One region of the Blastococcus sp. SYSU DS0619 genome, then DNA from elsewhere that is predicted to be linked to it. Evidence: predicted binding sites of a transcription regulator. Region 1 holds the regulator's gene; the other holds the start of a gene.
The links. Region 1 encodes LexA, which represses DNA repair genes until DNA is damaged. Its sites were predicted from a motif close to TCGAACANNTGTTCGA; they were not measured.

Region 1 (11,529 bases):
CTTGGCGTCGAACGTGCCGTCGGCCTTGAGGAACTTCATGAGGTTCAGCGACGCCAGGTTGCACGAGCTGTTGTCCAGGCTCATGTACTCCGAGCACGGGTTGGACGCGTTGATCCGGCCGGTCTCGGGGTTGGTGTGCCAGTCGTTGATCGTGTCGTCGTACTGGATGCCCGGGTCGGCGCACTCCCACGCGGCCTGGGTGACCTTGCGGAACAGCGACTTCGCGTCAACGGTCTCGATCACCGAGCCGTCCATGCGGGCGCGCAGGCCGAACTCGGAGCCCTCGTCGACCGCGCGCATGAACTCGTCGGAGACGCGGACGGAGTTGTTGGCGTTCTGGTACTGGACGCTGGTGATGTCCTTGCCGCCGAGGTCCATGTCGTACCCGGCGTCGCGCAGCGCGCGGATCTTGTTCTCCTCGCGCGCCTTGGTCTCGATGAACTCCTCGATGTCGGGGTGGTCGATGTCGAGGACGACCATCTTCGCCGCGCGCCGGGTGGCGCCGCCGGACTTGATGGTCCCGGCCGAGGCGTCGGCGCCGCGCATGAAGCTGACCGGGCCCGAGGCGGTGCCACCGGAGGACAGCAGCTCCTTGGAGGAGCGGATGCGGGAGAGGTTCAGGCCGGCACCGGAGCCGCCCTTGAAGATCAGGCCCTCCTCGCGGTACCAGTTGAGGATCGAGTCCATCTCGTCGTCGACAGCGAGGATGAAGCAGGCGCTGACCTGCTGCGGGGCGCTCGTGCCGACGTTGAACCAGACGGGGCTGTTGAAGCTGAAGTACTGGTGCAGCAGCATCCAGGTGAGCTCGTGCTCGAAGATCTCGGCGTCGCCCTCGGTGGCGAAGTAGCCGTGCTCGCGACCGGCCTCGGTGTAGGTGAGCACCACGCGGTCGATGAGCTGGCGCAGGCTGGTCTCCCGCTGCGAGGTGCCCACCGCGCCCCGGAAGTACTTCGTGGTGACGATGTTGGTGGCGTTGATGCTCCACTCTGCCGGGAACTCGACACCGCGCTGCTCGAAGTTGATCGAGCCGTCCCGCCAGTTGGTCATGACGACGTCGCGGCGCTCCCACGTCACGTCGTCGTACGGGTGCACACCGGCGGTGGTGAAGACACGCTTGATCTTGAGGCCCTTGCCCCGGCTGGGCGCCTTCGCGCCGCGGCGGGTGCGGGGGCCGGCCACGCGGTCGTCGGTATCGGTCATGGTGTGGAGCTCTCCCTGGTCGTGTGTCGCGTGGTGCTTCGCGGGGCTGCGCGGTGGTGCTGCGCGGTGGTGGATCGGGGGCTGGGGAAGAGCCGCGATCGGTAACTGCTCGAACTGCTGTCTATCGGGTGGCACTGACGGTTTCTCAGGTGCTGGAGGGGCTGGCGGAGGGGACCGGCTGCCCCCGGCCGCCACCCCGTCGGCGTAGCGGCGGATCCCCCTGCATGCCCGGCAGCGGCGGGGCGCCCGCCGTGACGTGCCGGGCGCGGAGCTCGGTGATCTCCTTCTCGAAGTCCTCGAGCGAGGTGAAGGCCCGGTACACGCTGGCGAAGCGCAGGTACGCGACCTCGTCGAGCTCGCGCAACGGACGCAGGATCGCCAGCCCGACCTCGTGGCTGGGCACCTCCGCCGCGCCGCTGGCGCGGATGGCGTCCTCCACCTGCTGGGCGAGGAGCTTGAGCTGGTCCTCGTCGACCGGCCGGCCCTGGCAGGCGCGCCGCACGCCGGCGACCACCTTGCTGCGGTTGAAGGGCTCGCTGACGCCGTTGCGCTTGACGACGGCGAGCACCGCCTCCTCGACGGTGGTGAACCGCCGTCCGCACGCGGGGCAGGACCGGCGACGCCGGGTGGTGGCGCCCTCGTCGGCCTCGCGCGAGTCGATCACCCGGCTGTCGGCGTTGTGGCAGAACGGGCAGCGCACGGTGGTTCACCCCCTCTCCTCGCTGGTCCGCCACGGGCCGGCTGTGGACCCTCCTGGGGACATCCGGTGGATGCACCGGGGAGAACCTGAGGATCAGCCTGTGGACGGGCTTACAGCTCTGTAACTACTAGATGTAGGGGAACCCTAGGACGGCCCACACAAGATGTGCAAGTGATCGTTTCGTCGGCGTGTTCCGCCCCGCCACTGCCGTGCCCAGGCGGAACACCCACACCCAGCAGTCACACGACATGCCGGACCGACACGCGGATCCACGCCCGTCGAGGGGCGCGCGCCGTGCACCGCACACCTCGTCGGGGCGCGGACACCACCGGCCGAGCCCCACGGCGCAGCGGCCGGATCGACGCACGGACGGCGCCGGGTACCGGGCGGCCGGCGCCGTCGAGGGGGTGCGTTGCGGTCAGGCGCCGCCGAGACCGCCGTGCACCCGCGGGCGGCGGCGGGACTGCGGGACCTGGTCGCTCAGGCGCATCGGCCGGGTGAGCAGGTCGGCCTCGAGGCCGGCGGGCGGCGGCCAGCCGCGCCCGCCTGGGTTCGTCTCCACCGGGAGGGCACCGCGAGCGGCCGGGACCGACCACGCCGCGGTGTCGGGGTGGTCGTCCCGCGAGGCGGCCGGCACCTCGGCGGCGGCGGCGGCGACGTCCCCGGCCACAGTCGCGAGGAAGGCCGTGTCAGCCGCGCGGTGACGACCGGCCACGGCGTCCGGCGCGGGGGCCCGGTGCCGCCCCGACGGGGGCACCGGGACGGACGCCGCGGCAGCCACCTGCACGCCGGCGTCCTCGGGAGCCCTGCGGCGCCCGCCGGGGCCGACTGCCGGGGCCGACTGCCCCACGTGGTCGCGGACCAGCGGCAGGCTGGCGGTGGTCTCGGCACCACCGGGACGCGCACTCCGCAGCGCGGACACCGCCTGGGCGGCGGCCATGTCCTGCGTCACGCGGGGCGCCGCCACGACGGCGACCTCTGGGCTCGCGGGCGGCTCCGGCAGCCGCAGGGTGGAGAGCTCGGTCCAGGCCGTCTCTTCCACACCGCCCACGGCCACCCGCACCCACACCTGGCACGCGCCGGAGTCGTCGTGCCGCCAACCCAGCAGCTCACCCGCCCACCACGCGCCCGCCTGGTAGACCTCGACGGCCTGGGGCTGGCTGGTGAACACCGCGGCGCGGTTCTCCATGACGCTCGACACACGCAGACCGTAGGTCGCTGACCAGCACAGACCGTGAACGTCCACGTACTGAGGGTTGACGAAGTCGCGGGGCCAGCTTGTGCACCTTGTGCAGCGCCCGGCCGGTGCGCCCGACCACGACGAGTAGATCAGGGCAGCCGGAGCACCTGCCCCGGCACGATGGCCGATCCCGGCACGTCGTTGAGCCGCTGGATGCCGTCGACGACCTCCCGCACGTCGCGCTCCCCGGCGACCGTGCTCGCGATGGACCAGAGCGTGTCACCCGGCTCTACGACGACGCTCGTCGTCCCCATCAGCTCCAGCCCGCCCCTGCCGTCACCCAGGACCGCACTGACGAGTGCGACGACGGCCAGCGCGAGCAGCAGTGCCACGACCACCAGCAGCCGCCGGCCCCGTGCGGTGAGCCGCAGCGGTGGCAGCGCCGGCTCACCCCGCCGCTCCCCCGCAGTCCGCCGCACCCCGGCAGACCCGGGCGACGGCGCCGCCGGGGTGCCGGGCGGCGCGGGTGCGACCGCGTAGGCCCGCGGGACCGGCGGCAGCACGCGCAGGTGCCGCGCCGGCCGCGTCCCCGCCCGCCCCCCCGCCGCACCCGTCGTCTCCTCGCGCACCGACACCGTCGCACTGCTGGTCATCGCTTCCTGCCTCTCACCTGGCCGGATGCCCCCGGCCCGAACGTGTGTTCGATTCGAACGTCTGTCCGATGTCTACCGCACGGGTCCGACAGGAGCGACGCGACACGGGCGACTTTCGAACACCTGTTTGAACTGGCCGGCGATCGGCGCTACGGTCGCTGCGACGACCAGGGTCGATCAGCTGCGCAGGCAGCCGGCGAGGAGGAGACGTGGCGGACTCGAGCGGGACGTCCGGCGGCCGACGAGGGACCCGGGGCGCCGCCCCGGACACGGCCGACGCCTCGGCGTCCGTCCGCACCTTCCCGGACCGGACGGCCGACGGCGACGGCCTGACCCAGCGGCAGCGCCGGGTGCTGGAGGTCATCCGCGACTCGATCGACCGTCGCGGCTACCCGCCGTCGGTCCGGGAGATCGGCGAGGCCGTGGGCCTGTCGTCCGCCTCCTCGGTCGCGCACCAGCTGTCGGTCCTCCAGAAGAAGGGCTGGCTCCGCCGCGACCCGAACCGGCCCCGCGCCCTCGACGTGCGACTACCCGGCGACGCCGGCCGCGGCGTCGCGGCGGTCGAGCCCCCGGCGGTCGGGGACGGCGAGCGGGCCTCCGCACCGACGTACGTCCCCCTCGTCGGCCGGATCGCCGCCGGTGGTCCGGTGCTCGCCGAGCAGGCGGTGGAGGACGTCTTCCCGCTCCCCCGCGAGCTCGTCGGCGAGGGCACGGTGTTCATGCTCAAGGTGGCCGGGGACTCGATGGTCGAGGCGGCCATCTGCGACGGGGACTGGGTCGTCGTCCGCCAGCAGCCGACCGCCGAGAACGGCGAGATCGTGGCCGCCATGATCGACGGCGAGGCGACGGTCAAGACCTACAAGCGGCGCGACGGGCACGTGTGGCTGCTGCCGCACAACCCGGCCTACGAGCCCATCCCCGGCGACGAAGCGACGATCCTCGGCCGGGTCGTCTCGGTGCTGCGCCGGGTCTGACCGGTCAGGAACGGCGGCGCAGCCGACCGCCGAGCCAGACGACGACGGTGGCTACGGCGGCGGCGATCAGGGCGGCGGCGATCGGCGATCGGTCCGAACGCACCAGCTCGTCGAAGCCGGACAGCGGGTCCGCTGCCGGTGCCGCCGTCGGGACCGGGGCGCCGGCCGGCAGGGGCACCACGGTCACCGCACTCGGCAGCCCCTCGCTGGCGACCACGAGCGCACGCGAGTCGGTGGTGAAGCTGATCGCCTCCCCCTGGGGAGACTCCGGCAGCGCCACGCGGGTCGGCTCGCCGCCCAGTGCGCCGGCGATGTCCGATCCGGTCAGCGGCCACACGTAGGCATCGGTGTAGGTGCGCAGCGCCACGGCGTTGCCGTCCGACGCGACCGCCCCGCCGGTGATCATCAGCTGGCCGGCGCGGCCGACCGGGCCCCCCGGTGTGCCGGTGAGCGTCACGTTCACGGTGGCGACCTGCTCCATGGCCACCGTCCCGCCGTCGACGAGCGGCCCGCTGGGCCGGTACACCCCGCTGGACCCCAGGACCTCCTTGGTCACCACGTACGGCGTGCCGTCCGGCGCCATCAGCAGGCCCTCGGCGTCGTGTGCGCCGTCGGGGTAGGTCAGCCGGTGCAGCGCAGTCGTGCCGTCGGGGCGCAGGACGTGCAGTGCGACGGTTGCCCGGTCGGTGTTGTTGTCGCCGGTGTCGGCGATCCAGACGGCGCCGTCCGGGCCGACCGCCAGGTCTTCCGGGTCGTACGGGTCCACCGGGCCGGTCTGGACGTCGACGACCGCGCAGCCGCCGTCGAGCCCGTACACCGCGACCTGGTCGCCGCCGTCGTTGAGCGCCAGCATCTGCTCGCCCACGACCACCAGCCCGGACAGCTCGGCGAGCCGCGGGTCGGTGATCGAGCACCGCACCGTCGGGGCACCGTCCTCGGCGAGAGCCGCGCCCGGGCCCACGGTCACCAACCCGCCCGTGAGGGCGGTCGCCAGCAGGAGCCGCCGCCTCAGGGCGCGGCTATCCGGTCGGTCGGCCTGCTCGGGCACGTACCCAGCGTGACAGAACCAATGCGTCGAGTGCATGAACCACGCCCAACAGGACGATCCCCACGGCCGCTCCCACGACGGCGTCGGTGACCCAGTGGAAGTCCAGCGACACCATCGCCACCCCGGTGGCGACCGGCCCCGCCACGCTCAGCCACCAGAACGTGCGCTGGACCGCCGGTGGCAGCCCGTACTCGACGGCCTGCCACCGGGCGACGCCCCACATGAGCACGGCGTTGGCCACGTGCCCGGAGGGGAACGATGCGCCGTCGGGGTGGAAGTAGTACGAACCCGGGAAGGCCGGCGCGGTGCGGCCGATGCCGTGCTTGATCGCGTACACGCCGGCGGTGAGCACGGCGACGGCGAGAACCACCCGGGCGATCGGCAGCCAGGCGCCCCGCCGCCAGAACAGGTAGCCGATCAGGCTGGCCAGCACCACGAGGATCGTGACCCGCCCACCGAGCTGGGTGATCAGCCAGACGGCCGGATAGGACGGCGACTCCTTCAACCCCCAGTCGCTGACGATCTCGGAGACCCGCAGGTCCATCCGCTCCAGCGACCCGTGCGCCAGCAGGTCGGCGGTCACCAGACCGCCGACCAGCAGCGCCACGAGGACCAGCCACCACGGCGGCCGGCCGGTGGAGACGACGGGCGCGGAGGCGGGCAGACCGGTCTCCCGCACCGCGCTGCTCGTCACGCCGACACGGTACCGGGCCGTGACCGGATCGTGATCCAGCCGCACGGGTGCGTCCCGGTCAGGCCACCGGTACCGCGAACTCCTCCAGCGCGGCCGCCAGCGCGCCGTCCACCCGAGCGGTCAGCCGGGTGCCGCCGCCCTCGTGCTGCTCGCTGAGGACCTCGCCGTCCTGGTGCACCCGGGACACCAGGTCACCCCGCTCGTAGGGCACCAGCACGTCGACGTCGACGTCCGGGTGCGGCAGCCGCTCGGCGACGAGCCGGCGCAGCGCGTCCATGCCGACCCCGGTCCGGGCCGAGACCCACACCGCGCCGGGCAGGGCCTGGCGGAGCGCGAGGATGTCCTCCTCGCTCATCGCGTCGACCTTGTTGACGACGATGACCTCCGGGACGGCCGACGCGTCGATCTCGTTCAGCACCACGTGGACGGCGTCGATCTGGCCGAGCGGGTCGGGGTCCGAGCCGTCGACGACGTGCAGCAGCAGGTCCGCCGCGGCGACCTCCTCCAGGGTGGAGCGGAAGGCGTCCACCAGCTGGTGCGGCAGGTGGCGCACGAAGCCGACGGTGTCGGTCAGCGTGTACTCCCGGCCGTCCGGGGACTGTGCCCGGCGGACCGTCGGGTCCAGCGTGGCGAACAGCGCGTTCTCCACGAGCACGCCGGCGCCGGTGAGCTGGTTGAGCAGGCTGGACTTGCCCGCGTTGGTGTAGCCGGCGATCGCCACGCTCGGCACCGCGTTGCGGCCACGGCTGGACCGCTGGGTGGCCCGCGCGGTGGCCATGCCGGCGATCTCGCGCCGCAGCTTGCTGACCCGGGCGCGGATCCGCCGGCGGTCGGTCTCGATCTTCGTCTCACCCGGGCCACGGGTACCGATGCCGCCACCGCCGGCGACCCGGCCACCGGCCTGGCGGGACAGCGACTCACCCCAGCCGCGCAGGCGCGGCAGCATGTACTGCATCTGCGCCAGCTCGACCTGGGCCTTGCCCTCCCGGCTGGTGGCGTGCTGGGCGAAGATGTCGAGGATCAGCGCCGTCCGGTCGACGACCTTGACCTTGAGCACCTTCTCCAGCTGGTTGAGCTGGCCGGGGGTGAGCTCACCGTCGCAGATGACCGTGTCGGCGCCGGTCGCGGCGACGATGTCGCGGATCTCGTTGGCCTTGCCCGAACCGACGTAGGTCGCGGCGTCGGGCTTGTCGCGCCGCTGGCTGACCGCCTCCAGCACCTCGGAGCCGGCGGTCTCGGCGAGCGCGGCCAGCTCGGTCAGCGAGCGGTCGGCGTCGGCCTGCGTGCCCTCGGTCCAGACGCCGACCAGCACGACCCGCTCCAGGCGCAGCTGCCGGTACTCGACCTCGGTGACGTCGGCGAGCTCGGTGGAGAGCCCGGCGACGCGCCGCAGGGCGCCGCGCGCCTCCAGTGCGTAGGAGCCGGTGCTGTCGTCGGGCTCGTCGCGCTGCCCGGCCGGCACGGGGCGGGAGGTGGGCTCGGGCTGCTCGTCGAAGCGCGAGGCGTCGGGGGCGGTCGTCATCGGGTCCAGCGTGGCACGGTCCTGCGTGTGGGGCACGTGAGTTGTCATCGCCGGGTACAACGCATCGACCGCCCCGGAGCATCCCGGCCCCTCGAAGGGGGTCAGCCGGCCAGCCACTCCGGGCACAGCTCGCCGGCCGACACCAGGACCGCCGGGCCGCTGAGCACCGTCGTCGCGGAGGTCACCTGGACCGACAGGCGTCCCCCGGGCACGTCGACGACGACGGTGCCCTCGGTCGCACCCTCGGCCCGCAGGGCGGTGTACGCCGCCGCGCACGCCCCGGTGCCGCAGGACCGGGTCTCCCCCACGCCGCGCTCGGACACCCGCAGCCGGACGTGCGCGCCCGGCTCGAGGACGTTGACCAGCTCCACGTTCACGCCCTCGGGGAACAGCTCCGCGTCCACGACCGGGGTGCCGGTGAGGTCGAGGGTGTCCACGGGGACGTCGGTGAGGCAGGCGAGGTGCGGATTGCCCATGGAGACCGCCGTGCCGCGGAAGACCGAACCGTCCAGCCGCGCCTCGCCCTCGCCGAACGGGCGCGCGGGGCCCATGTCCACCCAGTAGCCGCCGTCGGCGGCCGCGCCGACCCGCCGGGGGCCGCCGCGGGTGCCGACCAGCAGGCCGTCGGCGCAGGCCGTCCGGTCGACGAGGCCCTCGCCGACCAGCGCGTGCAGGAACAGCCGGATGCCGTTCCCGCACATCTCCGCGTACGAGCCGTCGGCGTTGCGGTGGTCCATGAACCACTCGCAGCGGTCGAGGTCGTCGCCCAGCACCGCCGCCGCGTCGGGGACGTGCGCGCTGCGGACCAGCCGCAGGACGCCGTCGCCACCCAGTCCGGCCCGGCGCTCGCAGAGGCGGCGCACCATGGCGGCGTCCAGCCGGTCCTCCGGCCACACCGCGCCGTCGGGGTCGGGCAGCAGCACGAAGTCGTTCTCGGTGCCGTGCCCGATCAGCACGCGGGGCGAGGGAGTCACGAGCCGATCGTAGGCGCGGTGATCACCGCGGTGGCGGCGTCGGCCAGGTCCGGGCGGGCAGCGTCGAACCAGGTGGTCGTGGCGTCCCGGCGGAACCACGAGCGCTGCCGGCGGACGAACCGGCGGGTGGTGCTGACGGTCCGCTCGCGCGCCTCGTCGGCCGAGAGCCCGCCGTCGAACTGCGCCAGCACCTGGGCGTACCCCAGGGCGCGGGAGGCGGTCGGCCCCTCGCGGAGCCCGTCCGCGGCCAGCGCCGCCACCTCGTCGACGAAGCCGGCGGCCCACATCCGGTCGACGCGGACGGCGATCCGCTCGTCCAGCTCGGCCGGGGCGCGGTCCAGCCCGAGCACGACCGCCGGGTAGTGCGGCCGGGGCTCGGGCAGCGCGGCCCGGAAGGGGCCACCGGTCAGCTCGATCACCTCCAGCGCCCGGACGATGCGGCGTCCGTTGCTGGGCAGCACGGCCGCCCCGGCCGCCGGGTCGAGACCGGCCAGCCGGGCGTGCAGCGTCGCCGGGCCGACGGCGGCGAGCTCGGCCTCCAGCCGGGCCCGGATCGCCGGGTCCGTGCCGGGGAAGTCCAGCTCGTCGAGGACGGCGCGCACGTACAGGCCCGAGCCACCGACGAGGAACGGCACGGTGCCGGCCGCCCGCAGCCGGTCCACCTCGGCGCGGGCGCGCTGCCGGTACTCGGCCACCGACGCCGGCTCGCGCACGTGCCACAGGTCCAGGAGGTGGTGCGGCACTCCACCGCGTTCGGCGACGTCGGGCTTGGCCGTGCCGATGTCCATGCCGCGGTAGAGCTGCATGGAGTCGGCGTTGACCACCTCGCCGCCCAGCCGCCGGGCCAGCGCCACGGCCAGCGCGGTCTTGCCGGTGGCCGTGGGGCCGACGATCGCGACGACCGGCGGCGCGTCCCCGGCCGGTGGCTCGCTCACGCCACCACCCAGTCGGCGACGGCGTAGCCCACCCCGAACGGAGCCGCGTCGTGGTGCAGCCGCGCCGTGACGTGCCGGCCGGCGACCGCGGCGCCGACGGCCCGCCAGGTCGCCACGCCTGCGGCGAGCAGCCGCTCGCCGTCCGCGGGGTCCAGCGCGGCGAGGGCCCCGGCGTCGCCGGTGGCCAGGGCGGCGGCGACGGCGGCGTCGAACGGCCCGGCCGCCGGGTCCAGGTAGCCCGGGGCCTTGACGGTGCGGCGCGCGGAGCCGTCACCCAGCGCCAGCACACCCACCGGGGCCGGCAGGTCGCGCAGCAGCTGGCCGAGGTCGGCCGGCCCCACCCCCACCCGGGTGCCGCCGAACGACACCTCGTCGAGCAGCCAGGCGCCCACGGTGTGCGCCAGGGGCAGCCGGCGGCCGCCGGGCCGCAGCCGGCCGTCGAACGGCAGCTCGACGTCCACCCCGTACCCCCGCAGATCGCCGCCGTCGCCGGCGCCGAACCGCTCTCCCGGCGCCGCCCCCGCGCCGACGACGACCACCACGTCGGGGGCGGCGGTGACGAGCGCGGTCACCGCATCGACGCAGGCCGAGCGCAGGGCGCGGGTCTCCGCCGCCGGACGGCCCTCCACCGCCGGGAGCAGCAACGGGGGGCACGGGCAGAACGCGACGGCGGCCCACGCGCGGGACGTCCGGGCGGTCGGGCCGCCGGGAGGGATGGTCACGGCAGCAGTGTCGCCGATGGGACGTGGAACACTGCCGGACGTGTCGAGCACGGACAACCCCGGCAACGGGGTGCAGCAGGACGCTCCGCCGATTGCGGAGACCCCCGAGACCACCGCCCCGGCGGCGGCGCAGGAGACCGGCAGCCCCGACGCGGTGACCCCCGCGGCGGGCACGCCGGCTGCGCCCACCCCCGCGGAGGCGGCGCTCCCCGACCCCACCGGCGAACCGGAACCGGCGGCGCTCCCCGACGCCTCCGGCGCCCCGGAGACAGCGGCGCTCCCCGATGCCTCCGGTGAGCCGGGGACGGGCGCGCTGCCCGAGCCCGCCGGCGAGCCGGAACCGGCGGCCGTCCCGCCGCCGGCCCCTGCGCCCGCACGGCCGGCCGCACCGGTGGAGATCGTGGTGAGCGACCCGGCGCAGTGGGGCCGGGTGGACGAGCAGGGCACCGTCTTCGTGCGCACCGCCGACGGCGAGCGCGAGGTCGGGTCGTGGCAGGCCGGCGAGGCCGAGGCCGGGCTGGCCCACTATGGCCGCCGGTACGACGACCTCGCCACCGAGGTCGCCCTGCTGGAGGCGCGGCTCAAGGCGCACACCGGCAACCCGGCCGAGATCAAGACCAAGGCGCAGGGGCTGGCCGAGTCCATCCCGACCGCCGCCGCCGTCGGCGACCTCGAGGGCCTGGCCGCCCGCGCCCGCGCGATGGTGGAGATCGCCGAGGCCGCGGCCGCCGGGTACCGCGCCGAGAAGGCCGCCGCCCGCGCCGCCCAGGTGGCGCGCAAGGAGGCGCTGGCCGCCGAGGCGGAGCAGATCGCCGCCGAGTCCACCGCCTGGAAGGCCTCCGGCGACCGCCTCAAGGCGATCGTCGAGGAGTGGAAGACCATCCGCGGGATCGACCGGAAGACCGACGAGGCGCTGTGGTCGCGCTT
Region 2 (11,529 bases), on a different contig from region 1:
GTCGGCCGGGCCGCAGGCCGCCTCGATCGAGGCGCAGGTGGCGTCCAGGTCGACGGAGAAGACCAGCGGCCGGCCGGCCGGGCCCGGGTCGCCGGGCACCGGGGCCGGGGCGAAGCCCCACGGGTCGCAGTCGATGTAGCTGAGCCCGTGCGTCGCCAGGTCCAGCTCCTCGACGATGCCGCTGTGCCGGACGATGACGTGCGCGCTGGAGCCGCGGTCGACGCGCACCCCGGGCCAGCGCTCGACGGTGGACACCGCGCCGCCGAGGACGTCGTCGGACTCGACGACCTCCACCCGCAGGCCCTCCCGGGCCAGGTAGCAGGCGGCCACCAGGCCGTTGTGGCCGGAGCCGACGACGACGACGTCCACGGGCGGGGCAGGGGGAGCGGTCACGCCCGGGAGTTCGGCGCGGAGGGGGCGGGTGGATGCAGCGGCAGCCGGGCGCCGAGGATGGCGAAGGGCCGGGAGTCGCCGGGGAAGTGGTAGCCGCGGGCCAGGTCGACGAAGCCGTCCGCGCGGTACAGCCGGAAGGCCTTGGTGTCGGCGTCGGGCGTGGAGAGCAGGGCGACCGGGTGCGGCAGGCCCTCGACCAGCGCGTGCAGCAGCTGCCGGCCCAGCCCCTGGCTCTGCGCGTCGGGGTGGACGTGCAGCTCGCACACCTCGAAGGCCCCGGGCAGCCACTTCTTGGCCGTCCGGCGGTCCAGCGCGGCGCGCACCTGGTCGTGCCACCACTGGCCGGGGGCGATGAGGTAGCCGTAGCCGAACCCGACCAGCCGCTCGCCCTCCGGGGTCTGCGCGAAGGCGCCCACGGCGCGGAAGCCGGGCCGCTCGGTGTGCTGGATCGCGTAGCTGTACCGCCCGGCGACGACGCCGGAGTCGTAGCCCATCGCCAGGCCGTAGACGACGAGCACCTCGTGCATGTGCTCCCGCATCCACGGCGGGGGCAGCTCGACGATGCGGGCGGTGGGACGGGTTCCCGTCATCTGTCGACCGCCTCCGGCGCGTGGTCGGTCGCGGCCGCCACCTCGGCCGGGGTGCCCTCGGTGAGGCGGAGCAGCTCGTCGTAGCTGGTCGGGAAGACCGTGTGCGGGTGCCCTGCGGCCGCCCAGACCTCGTCGTAGCGGGCCAGCTCGACGTCGACCAGCGTGCCGATCGGCTCCGGGTGACCGATCGGCGCGACCCCGCCGATGGGCTGGCCGGTGTGCCGCCGCACGAAGTCAGGGGTGGCCCGCGTGAGCGCCGGGACGCCGAGGAGTTCGGCCACCCGGGCCTCGTCCACCCGGTGGGCGCCGCTGGTGAGGACCAGCAGGGGGCTGCCGGCGACGTCGAACACCAGGCTGTTGGCGATGGCGCCGGCCGGTACGCCGAGCTGGGCGGCGGCCGCCGCGGCGGTACGGGCGCTGTCGGGCAGGTGGCGTACCTCGCCGGCGGCACCGGCCGCGCGGAGCAGCCGCGCGACGTCGGTGACCCGGGGGTGGTCCGGCGGAGGCATGGGCCGATCCTGCCACCGTCCCCGGTCGCTCCGCCCGGCGTGTCCGCCATCCCGCGGGGCGGTGCGGCACGGGCGCCGGGACACGGCGCGGCGCGGCTTGACGAGGGCGGGGCGCTCGGGTCTACTAAACGGGCGTTCGAACACCTGTTCGAACGACGTGCAGCCCGCCTCTCCCGGCTCTTCCCCGCCGGCGGGGGGTTCCGGGGTGGCGTGTGCGCGGGGTGAGGCGTGGGGAGTCGGGCATGAGCCGGGTGCTGGGTGAGGTCGTCGGACGGGTCGGCGAAGAGGTGCAGGTCGAGCGTGGCCCCCTGGGCCCGGTGCAGTTCTGGCGCGGGCAGTCCCGGTACGTCGTGGGCGAGCTGCTCGACTCCTGGGTCGAGACGGCGCCGTGGTGGCTGCGGGACGCCGGCACGGGCGGTGCGTCCGCCGACCTGGTGGCACCGCGGGAGGTCTGGCGGGTCGAGGCGGTCCGGGCCGGGCGCTCCCGGATGAGCTTCGCCGGGGTCTACGACCTGTCCTGGGACGCGTCCGGCAACCGCTGGTGGCTCGTGCGGGTGCACGACTGATGGGCGCCGCACGGGCCGTGCCGGCCGAGCAGCTGCCGCTTCCCCCCGCCCTGCCCGCCGCTGCCTCGGCGCTGCTGGGCCAGGCCCACCGGGGGCTGGCCGCGGCCGCCGCGGCCACCGATCAGCGGGAGCGGTACGCCACCGCCCACCTCGCCGCGCTCCGCGCCGCCGCCGCGGTGCTGGCCGCCCGCACCCGGCCGGAGGGCGGGCGGCGCCGGCCGCGCAGCGCCTGGGTGCTGCTCGGGCAGGTGGCGCCGGAGCTGGGGGAGTGGGCCACCTTCTTCGCCGCCGGGGCGGGCAAGCGCGCCGCCGCCGAGGCGGGGCTGTCCCGGGCGGTCACCGAGCGGGAGGCCGACGACCTGGTGCGGGACGTCCGCGCCTTCCTCGGCGTGGTCGAGACCGCGCTCGGCAGCACGCCGCTGCCCGAGTCGCCCCGCTACCCGAGGCCGCACGTGGTCGGCGGGTCGGCGTCCGCTGCCGTGTCCCGGTCCGCCGGGCCCTGGCGGTGAGCGACCCCTTCGTCCACCTGCACGTCGCCTCCGGCTACTCCATGCGGTACGGGGCCAACCACCCGGCCGACCTGGTAGCCCGCGCCGCCGAGCACGGCATGCCGGCGTTGGCCCTGACCGACCGGGACGGTCTCTACGGCGCGGTGAAGTTCGCGCTGGCCTGCCGCTCGGCCGGGGTGCGGCCGATCTTCGGCGTCGACCTGGCGGTGGCGCCGTCGCTGGGCACCAGCGTGCCCCCGGCGCTCGCGCACGTGCTGGGGGAGGACCTCACCGCGTCGCGGCCCCCGCGGTCGCGGGCCGCGACGGCCGGCCGCCGGGCTCCGGCCCGCGGCGGGGCGAGCGTCGACCCGCGGCTGCCCCGGGTCACCTTCCTGGCGCGGGACGGCGCCGGCTGGCGGTCGCTGTGCCGGCTCACCAGCGCCACCCACCTGCGTGGCACCCGCGGGGAGCCGGTGAGCTCGCTGGCGATCGCCGCCGAGCACGCGACCGGGCTGACCCCGCTGCTCGGCCCCGACTCCCCGGTGGGGCGGGCGCTGCTGGCCGGCCGGGCCGATCTGGCCGCCGACCAGCTGGACGCCTGGCGTGCGGTGTTCGGCCCGGGGCTGGCGCTGGAGCTGGTGCACCACCGCGGGCGCGGTGACCGCTCGCGGGCCCAGGCGATGCTGCGGTTCGCCACCGAGCAGGGCGTGCCGGTGGTGCTCAGCAACGCCGTCCGCTACGTCGACGCCCTGGACGCACCGACCGCCGACGTGCTGGACGCCGCCCGGCGGCTGGTGCCGCTCGGCGCGCGGCACGTCGACCGCACCACGGCCGAGGGCTACCTGAAGTCGGGCAAGGAGATGGCCGAGGTCGCCGAGGACGTCGTCGGCCCCGACCGGGACGCCGCCCTGCGGCTGCTCGAGCGCACCGCCCGGCTGGCCGAGCAGTGTGCCGTCGATCCGGCGGGCGACCTGGGCATCGGCAGCGTCCGGTACCCCGAGCTCGACGTCGTCACCACGCCGGCCGAACGGGGCATGGGTCCCGTGCAGGTGCTGCGGGCCCGCTGCGAGGCCGGGCTGGGTCGGCGTGGCATGGCGCCCACGGCCCGGGTGCGCCGGCGGCTGGCCGACGAGCTCGCGGTCATCGAGTCCCTCGGGTACCCGTCCTACTTCCTCACCGTGGCCGACGTGGTCGACCTCATCCGGAGCTTGAGGGTCCGGGCGGCCGCGCGCGGCTCGGGCGCCGGCAGCCTGGTCACCTACCTGCTGGGCATCTCCGACGTCGACCCGCTGCGCTACGGGCTGCTGATGGAGCGGTTCCTCTCGCCGCTGCGCCACCAGCTGCCCGACATCGACATCGACGTGGAGTCCGCCCGCCGGATGGAGGTCTACGACGCGGTCATCGACCGCTTCGGCGCCCACCGGGTCAGCTGCATCTCGATGATGGACACCTACCGGGTGCGGCACGCGATCCGCGACGTCGGCGCCGCGCTCGGGCTGCCCCAGGCGGAGGTCGACGCCGTCGCCAAGGCCTTCCCGCACATCCGGGCCAACCAGGTGCACGCGGCGCTGCGCGACCTGCCGGAGCTGCGGGCCAGCCGGCTGGGCTCGAAGCGGGCCGGCGGCAGTGGTGACCTGGACCTGCTGTTCGACCTCGTCGCCCGGCTCGACGGGCTGCCCCGGCACATCGCGCTGCACCCGTGCGGAGTGCTGCTCTCCGATGCCACGCTGCTGGACCGCACCCCGGTGGAGAGCAGCTACCTGGGTTATCCGATGAGCCAGTTCGACAAGGACGACGTCGAGGAGCTGGGGCTGCTCAAGCTCGACCTGCTCGGCATCCGGATGCAGTCGGCGATCGCGCACGCCCTCGACGAGATCGAGCGGGTCGGTGAGGAGCCGGTCGACATCGACGCCGTCCCGCGAGACGACCCGACGACCTTCGAGCTGATCCGCAGCACCCGCACGCTCGGCATGTTCCAGATCGAGTCGCCGGGGCAGCGGGAGCTGGTCGGCAAGTTCGGGCCGCAGACCTTCGAGGACCTCATCATCGACATCTCGCTGTTCCGGCCCGGGCCGGTGAAGAGCGACATGGTCACCCCGTTCCTCATGGCCCGGAACGGGTGGCGGGAGGCGCAGTACCCGCACCCCGACCTGGAGTTCGCGCTCGCGGAGACCGCCGGGGTGGTGGTCTTCCACGAGCAGGTGCTGCAGGTGGTCGCCCGGATGGCCGGCTGCACGTTGGCCGAGGCCGACGAGGTGCGCCGCGCCCTGGGGGAGAAGGACGCCCACCCGGAGGTGCGGGCGTGGTTCGTGCCCCGGGCGCTGGCCGCCGGTTACCCGGTGCAGGTGGCCGAGCAGGTGTGGGAGGTGCTGGCCGCCTTCGGGTCGTTCGGCTTCTGCAAGGCGCACGCCGCGGCGTTCGCGCTGCCCACCTACCAGTCGGCCTGGCTGAAGACCCACCACCCGGCAGCCTTCCTCGCCGGGGTGCTCACCCACGACCCCGGCATGTACCCGAAGCGGCTGATCCTCGACGACGCCCGCAACTTCGGCGTCCGGGTGCTCGGCCTCGACGTCAACGCCTCGACCGGCAGCTACCGCGTCGAGCGGCTGACCACGGACGACGGTGCGGACGGCGGTGCGGCGGACCCTGACCGTGAGGTGGAGGGTGAGAGTAGAGGGTGGCGGCGCCCGGAGTGGATGCCGACGGCGATGCCCGACCCCACGCGCTACGGCATCCGACTGTCCCTGGCCGACGTGAAGGGCATCTCCGACGACGAGGTGGCGCGGGTGGTCGCCGGGCAGCCCTATCGGTCACTGACGGATTTCTGGTCGCGCGCATCGGTGTCCCGGCCGGTGGTCGAGCGGCTGGTGCTGGCCGGTGGGTTCGACTCGCTCTACGGCTTCGGGATGCGCGACCGGGAGGCCGGCCGGCCGACCCGGCGGCGCCACCAGGTGACCCGGCGGGACCTGCTGCTGCAGATCAGCGAGCTGGACCGGTGGAGCCGCAGCGGCGCCCGGGCCACGTCCGACGGGCAGCTGAGCCTGGACCTGATGGGGCTGGAGGAGGAGCCGGCGGTCGGGACGGCGGGGCAGGACGACGCGACCGCCCCCACCTGGGCGGAGAGCAGCGGGCTGCCCGAGTTCACCGACGCCGAGCTGGTGCGGGCGGAACTCGAGGTGCTCGGGCTCGACGCCAGCCGGCACGTCGTCGACTTCTACCGGCCGTTCCTGTCGGCGCTCGGGGCGGTCCCGGCCGGAGAGCTCCTCGGCTGCCGCAGCGGGGCGGAGGTGCTGGTCGCCGGGGTCAAGGTGGCCACCCAGACGCCGCCGATCCGGTCCGGGCGCCGGGTGGTGTTCGTGACCCTCGACGACGGCACCGGCTGCACCGACTCGACCTTCTTCGAGGACGCGCAGGGGCCCTATGCCGCGACGGTCTTCCACTCGTGGCTGCTGGTGATCCGCGGGGTGCTGCGGCGCACCGGCCCGCGGGGGATGTCGCTGCGGGCCACCGGGGCCTGGGAGCTGCCGGCGCTGCACGAGGCGTGGGAGGCCGGCGGGCTGGAGTCGGTCGCCGAGCTGATGGCGGCGCCGGGGGAGATCACCGAGCAGGCGATCACCGGGGCGGCGGCATCACGCAGCAGTCGGCCGGTCATGGTGCGGCCGGTGCTCGTGCACCCGACCGGCTTCCGGATGTCGCCCTACGCCGACATCAAGCCGGCCGGTGACGAGACCAAGGACGCGGCGCGGCGGGCAGCGTCCGGCCCGCCCCGGAAGCTCTGGCACTCCAGCCCGGGCAGCTCCGGCCACTGAGGGATGGCCCCTCCTGCCCTCGCACTCGCGGGCGGTGCCCGGAGCGGGCCATCCCGGTGGGCTCAGCCCTCGTCGTCGGTGGCGTCCTCGACCTCCTGCTCGACCTCGTCGACACCCTCTTCGACGTTCTGCTCGACGCCGTCGTCGACGACGTCCTCCCCGCACGCGGCGGTCGTGAAGGCGGCGGCGGTGATGGCGAACGCGGCCGCGGTCGCGCGGACCAGGCGGGGACGGGTGGAGCGGGCCATGGGAACTCCTCGATCGTCGGCGGGGTGGACGCCGAGGGGTGTGCCCCCAGCCGACGGACCGGTAAACGATCACCCGGCGACGCGCGGGGCGCCGGCGACCGATGAGTCCGGCGGCCACGAGCGGTCCATCCACCAGCACCGGCGCCCGGCCGGTGCACGAAGGAGGACCGATCATGCCCAAGCAGATCCCGTGCCTGTGGTTCGACGGCGTCGCCGAGGAGGCGGCGCGGCACTACACGTCGATCTTCCCCGACAGCTCGATCCGCGATGTCACCCGCTACGGCCCCGACATGCCGCCGCCCATGAAGGAGGGCGACGTGCTGACGGTGGACTTCACGCTCGACGGGCAGCCCTGGACCGCGCTCAACGGCGGGCCGCAGTTCCCCTTCAACGAGGCGGTCTCGTTCCAGATCATGTGCGCCGACCAGGAAGAGGCCGACCACTACTGGACCCGGCTCACCGAGGGCGGCGAGGAGAGCATGTGCGGCTGGCTGAAGGACCGGTTCGGCGTCTCCTGGCAGGTCGTCCCCACCGAGCTGATGTCCCTGCTGAACGACCCCGACCCCGGCCGGGCCCAGCGGGCCACCCAGGCCATGCTGCAGATGCGCCGCATCGACCTCGACGCCATCCGGCGGGCCGCCGACAGCGTCCCCGCCTGAACGGTGCGGCCGCACCGGCGCCACTAGGCTCCGGTGGGTGCCGACCGAACCTGCCGCGCCGACCGCCGAGCAGCTGCCCGCCCGGACCGCTGCCGTCTGGGCCGCGCTCGACCCGCTGGTCAGCGCCGGCACGGCCCTGCGGGTGCTGGACGTCGGCGGTGGCAGTGGCATGTTCGCTGTCCCCCTGGCCCGTCTCGGCCACCGCGTCACCGTGGTCGACCCCAGCGCCGACGCCCTCGCCACCCTGCACCGCCGCGCCCAGACGGCGGGGGTGGGGGAGCGGGTCCGCGGCGTGCAGGGCGACGGCGACCTGCTGCACGAGGTGCTCGCCGACGACGACGGGGGGTACGACCTCGCGCTCTGCCACTCCGTGCTGGAGGTCGTCGACGACCCGGCGGTGACCCTGCGGGAGATCGCCGGCGCGCTGTGCCCGGGCGGCCGGGTGAGCCTCGCCGTCGCCAACCGGGCCGGGGCCGTGCTGGCCCGGGCGGTCGCCGGGCAGCCCGCGGAGGCGCTCGCGGTGCTCGGCGACCGGGGCGTCCCCGGCCGGCCGGTCCGCCGCCGGTTCAGCCCCGAGGACCTCCTCGCGCTCGTCGACGGCGCGGGCCTCGCTCCCGGCAGCTGGCGCGGCGTCTCCGTCGTCGCGGACCTGCTCGAGGCCGCCTCCGGCGCCGACCCGGCCGCCGTGCGGGCCCTCGAGCTGGCGCTCGCCGAGGCCTCGCCCTACCGCGAGGTGGCCGCCGGCCTCCACCTGCTGGCCACCCGCGCGTGACCGGCGCGGTCGACGGCGGCGGGCTCCCACCCGACCTGCACCGGCCGGCCTACGGCGTGGCCACCCTGGCCGACGTGCTGCCGGGTGTGGCCGCGACGCTCGGCGCGCCCGTCCCGCGGGGTGACCTGTCCGCCGATCCGCTCGGCCTCTCCTCGGCGCTGCACGGCGCCCGGCGGGTGGCGGTCCTGCTCGTCGACGGGCTGGGTGCCGACCTGGTCCGCGCCCACGCCGACCTCGCCCCCACCCTCGCCTCGCTGGCCAGCCCGGCCGGGGACCTCCAGGCGCCCTGCCCCAGCACCACCCCGGTCAGCCTCACCACGATCGGCACCGGGCTGCCCCCGGGCAGCCACGGCGTCCTGGGCTTCGTCACCGAGGTGCCGGGGGAGGGGCGCGTCCTCAACCACACCCAGTGGGCCGACGACCCCGACCCCGCCGACTGGCAGGCGCGGCCCACCGTCTTCGAGCACGCCGCAGCCGACGGCGTCGCGGTCACCGCGGTGGGGCCGTGGGCCTACGCGGGGTCGGGCCTCACCGTGGCCGCCTACCGCGGCGCCGAGTACACCGGCGCGGTCGGCCCCGGGGACCTGACGGCGCTCATGCGGTCGGCCCTGGACGCGGGTCCGCGTGCCCTGGTCTACGGGTACATGGCCGAGCTCGACCTCACCGGCCACGTCCGCGGCGTCGACTCGCCCAGCTGGCGGGCCCAGCTCGCGCTGGTCGACCGCATCGTCGAGCAGCTCGTCGACGGCCTGCCCGACGACGCCGCCCTGCTGGTCACCGCCGACCACGGCATGCTCGACGTCCCCGCGCACACCCGCCTCGACCTCGACGACGAGCCCGATCTCGCCGACGGCGTGCGGCTGCTCGCCGGCGAGCCGCGCGCCCGCTACGTGCACACCGAGCCCGGGGCCGAGGCCGACGTCCTGGACCGGTGGCGCGGTGTCCTCGGCGACCGCGCCTGGGTCGTGGGGCGCGAGGAGGCCGTCGCGAGCGGGATCTTCGGCCCGGTGGACGACGCGCTCGCCGCCCGCATCGGCGACGTCGTGGCGCTGGCCCGGGGCAGCTGGGTGCTGGTGAGCCCCCGCCTGGAGCCCGGACCGAGCCGGCTTGCCGCCTATCACGGGTCGCTCACGGCGACGGAGCTGGCGATCCCGCTGCTGGCCGCCCGGGGGCGCGCCCTCGCCTGACCGGCGTCCGGTCCGCTCAGCTCCCCGCCGCGGCTCCCGGCCGGGGCGTGACCGCGAGCCGGTGCCAGGTGCGCACCCGGCCCGGCCGCGCCGCCTGGCAGGTCAGGTGGACCAGCTCCGGTGACGGGCGGCTCTCGACCGTGACCGCGACGGGGCCGGCGGGTCCGGCGAGGGACACCTCCCACCGCTCCACGTCCGGCTCCCCGCCGGGCAGCCGCGCCGCCCCCAGCGGCGCCAGGTCGTCGACGCCGAGCAGACCGAGCTCCTCGCGCGCGTAGTGCTGGGCCGCCTGCACCGGCGCCGTGAGCCCGGCCCGCCCGCGCAGCCACGGCAGCGCCACCTGGCCGCGGTCGTGCGCGGCGACGACCAACCCGCCGTCCCCGGGCACCTGCCCGTAGTAGAAGCCGTGCGGCAGCACGAGCACGTTGGCGGCGAAGCGGTCGCCGCCCAGGTGGCTGCACTCCCAGACGTCGGCCGGGCCGGGTGCGGGCAGCGCGCGGGCGAGGGGCCGGCCGCGCAGCGCGCAGCAGGCGTCGTGCCCGCCGTGGGTGCACACCAGGTACGTCCGGCCCTGCGCCGGTTCGCCGATCGAGCCGTCCCACGGCGCGGTGAGCAGGTCGGCGTCGGCCGCGCGCACCGACCACCAGAGCCCCTCCTGCCCGGGCCGGCTGTCGGCGTAGGCCCAGCGCCGGCCGGAGTCGGACAGCCGGTCGCCGGGACGGCGGACCAGCAGCACCCGCACGCCCTCGCGGTCCGCTCGGGCGGCCAGCAGCGGGGCCACGCGCGGGTCGAACCGGGACTGGAGCAGCGCCTGGCGTCCCCACGGCCCCGGCTGCTCGATCAGCAGCCAGCGCGAGACCGGCGAGGCCGTGGCGATGCCGGAGTCGCCGCGCTCCAGCGCCTGCACCGAGCAGCGGTTCCCGTCCAGCCGGCCCGGGGGGCGTGCGGGGGCGTCGGTGCGGCAGAAGTCGTCGCCGCTCGCGGGGTCGGTCACTCCCGCCACCGGGTCACCGACCGGGGCCGGACGCGTCCTCGCGTGCGGCCGCGCGCCCGGTCGCCGGCAGGGCGGCGTCGGGCACGGTGGCGATCGACTCGGTCACCAGCCGGCGCGCCAGGGTGAGCCGGTCCGCCGGGTCCAGGCCGGGGAGGTCGCCGGCCTTCAGCTCGCCGACGGCCAGGAGCTCGGTCAGCGCGGGGCGCACGTCGGAGGGGAAGGAGTGCGTGCGGCGCCCGGCGAGGAGGGTGATCCGCCCGTCGTCGGCGTCGCGCAGCGTGCAGCGCAGCCGGCGGCGCAGCCGCAGCACCGTCTCCGCCGTGACCGCGGCGGCGGCCGAGGCCTGGGCGAGGGGGGCCACCGGTTCGGCCCGCACCTGGGCCCAGGTGCGGGCCCGGAGGCGGTCGGCCACCTCCGCGGGGTCGACCCGGCCCAGCCACTCGTGCAGCCCCTCGACGACGGAGGCGACGTCGTCGGCGAGCACGTCGGGGTCGGCGAGGTCGACGCCCAGGGGCAGCGACCCCCGCAAGGTGCGGTCCTCGGCCGCCAGGGTGCGCACCAGGTCCAGCACCGACTCGGCGGCGGCCCAGCGGGTGACCGAGTGGATGCCGACGGTCAGGTGTGCGCTGATCTCGCCGAGGGCCTTGGCCGAGTGCAGGTAGCCGCGCGGCAGGTAGAGGGCGTCACCGGGGCGCAGCACCGCGTCGATGACCGGCTCGCGCGCGGCCGCGGTGGCGACCTCCTCGGCGCGATCGGTCCAGACCTGGGTGCGCAGCGGGTCGGGGAGCACCGGCTCGTGGATGGTCCAGTGCTTCTCCCCGGCCACCTGCAGCACGAACACGTCGTGGACGTCGTAGTGCGGGCTGAAGCCCTGCGAGGACGGCGGGGTGACGTAGGCGTTCACCTGCGTGGGGTGGCCGAGGTCGGCGGCCAGCTGGTCGGCGAACTCGATCAGCGGCGGCCACAGCCGGTGCAGGCCCTGCAGCACGACGGTGCTCCCGTCGGCGAACAGTCGCAGCACCGCGTCGGAGGAGACCTGGTCGGCGATCTCCGCGCCGGCCCCTCCGGAGGTGGTGAACCGCTTCGCCTCGACGACGGCGCCGTCCTTCGCGATCCGCAGGAACGGTGTCCGCAGGCCGCGCCGGGAGAGCAGCTCGTCGACCGCGGGGAGGTCGAGCAGGTCGGTGAAGGAGTTACCGGTGTCCGCCGCCCGCGTGAGCAGCGGGCGCTGCGCCCAGTACTGCTCGGCGAAGAGCTCGGGCGCCATGTCCGTGCACCGCCGCAGGGCCGGGCGGAGCGACTGCTCCGCCCGGC

Region 2: the regulator LexA is predicted to act here: its motif matches at 1,629-1,644, upstream of ACI79T_RS17540 (DUF6504 family protein).

The regions. Positions count from the first base shown of each region.
Region 1 is NZ_JBJHAM010000021.1:39,997-51,525, reverse strand. It holds gene ACI79T_RS18095 (vitamin B12-dependent ribonucleotide reductase) at 1-1,200, opposite strand, end outside; gene nrdR (transcriptional regulator NrdR) at 1,346-1,900, opposite strand; gene ACI79T_RS18085 (hypothetical protein) at 2,319-3,101, opposite strand; gene ACI79T_RS18080 (LysM peptidoglycan-binding domain-containing protein) at 3,230-3,733, opposite strand; gene lexA (transcriptional repressor LexA) at 3,943-4,707, shown strand; gene ACI79T_RS18070 (hypothetical protein) at 4,712-5,755, opposite strand; gene ACI79T_RS18065 (phosphatase PAP2 family protein) at 5,727-6,449, opposite strand; gene hflX (GTPase HflX) at 6,508-7,971, opposite strand; gene dapF (diaminopimelate epimerase) at 8,073-8,945, opposite strand; gene miaA (tRNA (adenosine(37)-N6)-dimethylallyltransferase MiaA) at 8,942-9,880, opposite strand; gene ACI79T_RS18045 (hypothetical protein) at 9,877-10,602, opposite strand; gene ACI79T_RS18040 (DUF349 domain-containing protein) at 10,643-11,529, shown strand, end outside.
Region 2 is NZ_JBJHAM010000020.1:1,359-12,887, reverse strand. It holds gene ACI79T_RS17555 (phytoene desaturase family protein) at 1-393, opposite strand, end outside; gene ACI79T_RS17550 (GNAT family N-acetyltransferase) at 390-983, opposite strand; gene ACI79T_RS17545 (YbaK/EbsC family protein) at 980-1,492, opposite strand; gene ACI79T_RS17540 (DUF6504 family protein) at 1,735-2,058, shown strand; gene ACI79T_RS17535 (SAV_6107 family HEPN domain-containing protein) at 2,058-2,567, shown strand; gene ACI79T_RS17530 (DNA polymerase III subunit alpha) at 2,564-6,355, shown strand; gene ACI79T_RS17525 (hypothetical protein) at 6,418-6,603, opposite strand; gene ACI79T_RS17520 (VOC family protein) at 6,777-7,262, shown strand; gene ACI79T_RS17515 (methyltransferase domain-containing protein) at 7,300-8,034, shown strand; gene ACI79T_RS17510 (alkaline phosphatase family protein) at 8,031-9,221, shown strand; gene ACI79T_RS17505 (sucrase ferredoxin) at 9,238-10,215, opposite strand; gene ACI79T_RS17500 (cupin domain-containing protein) at 10,229-11,482, opposite strand.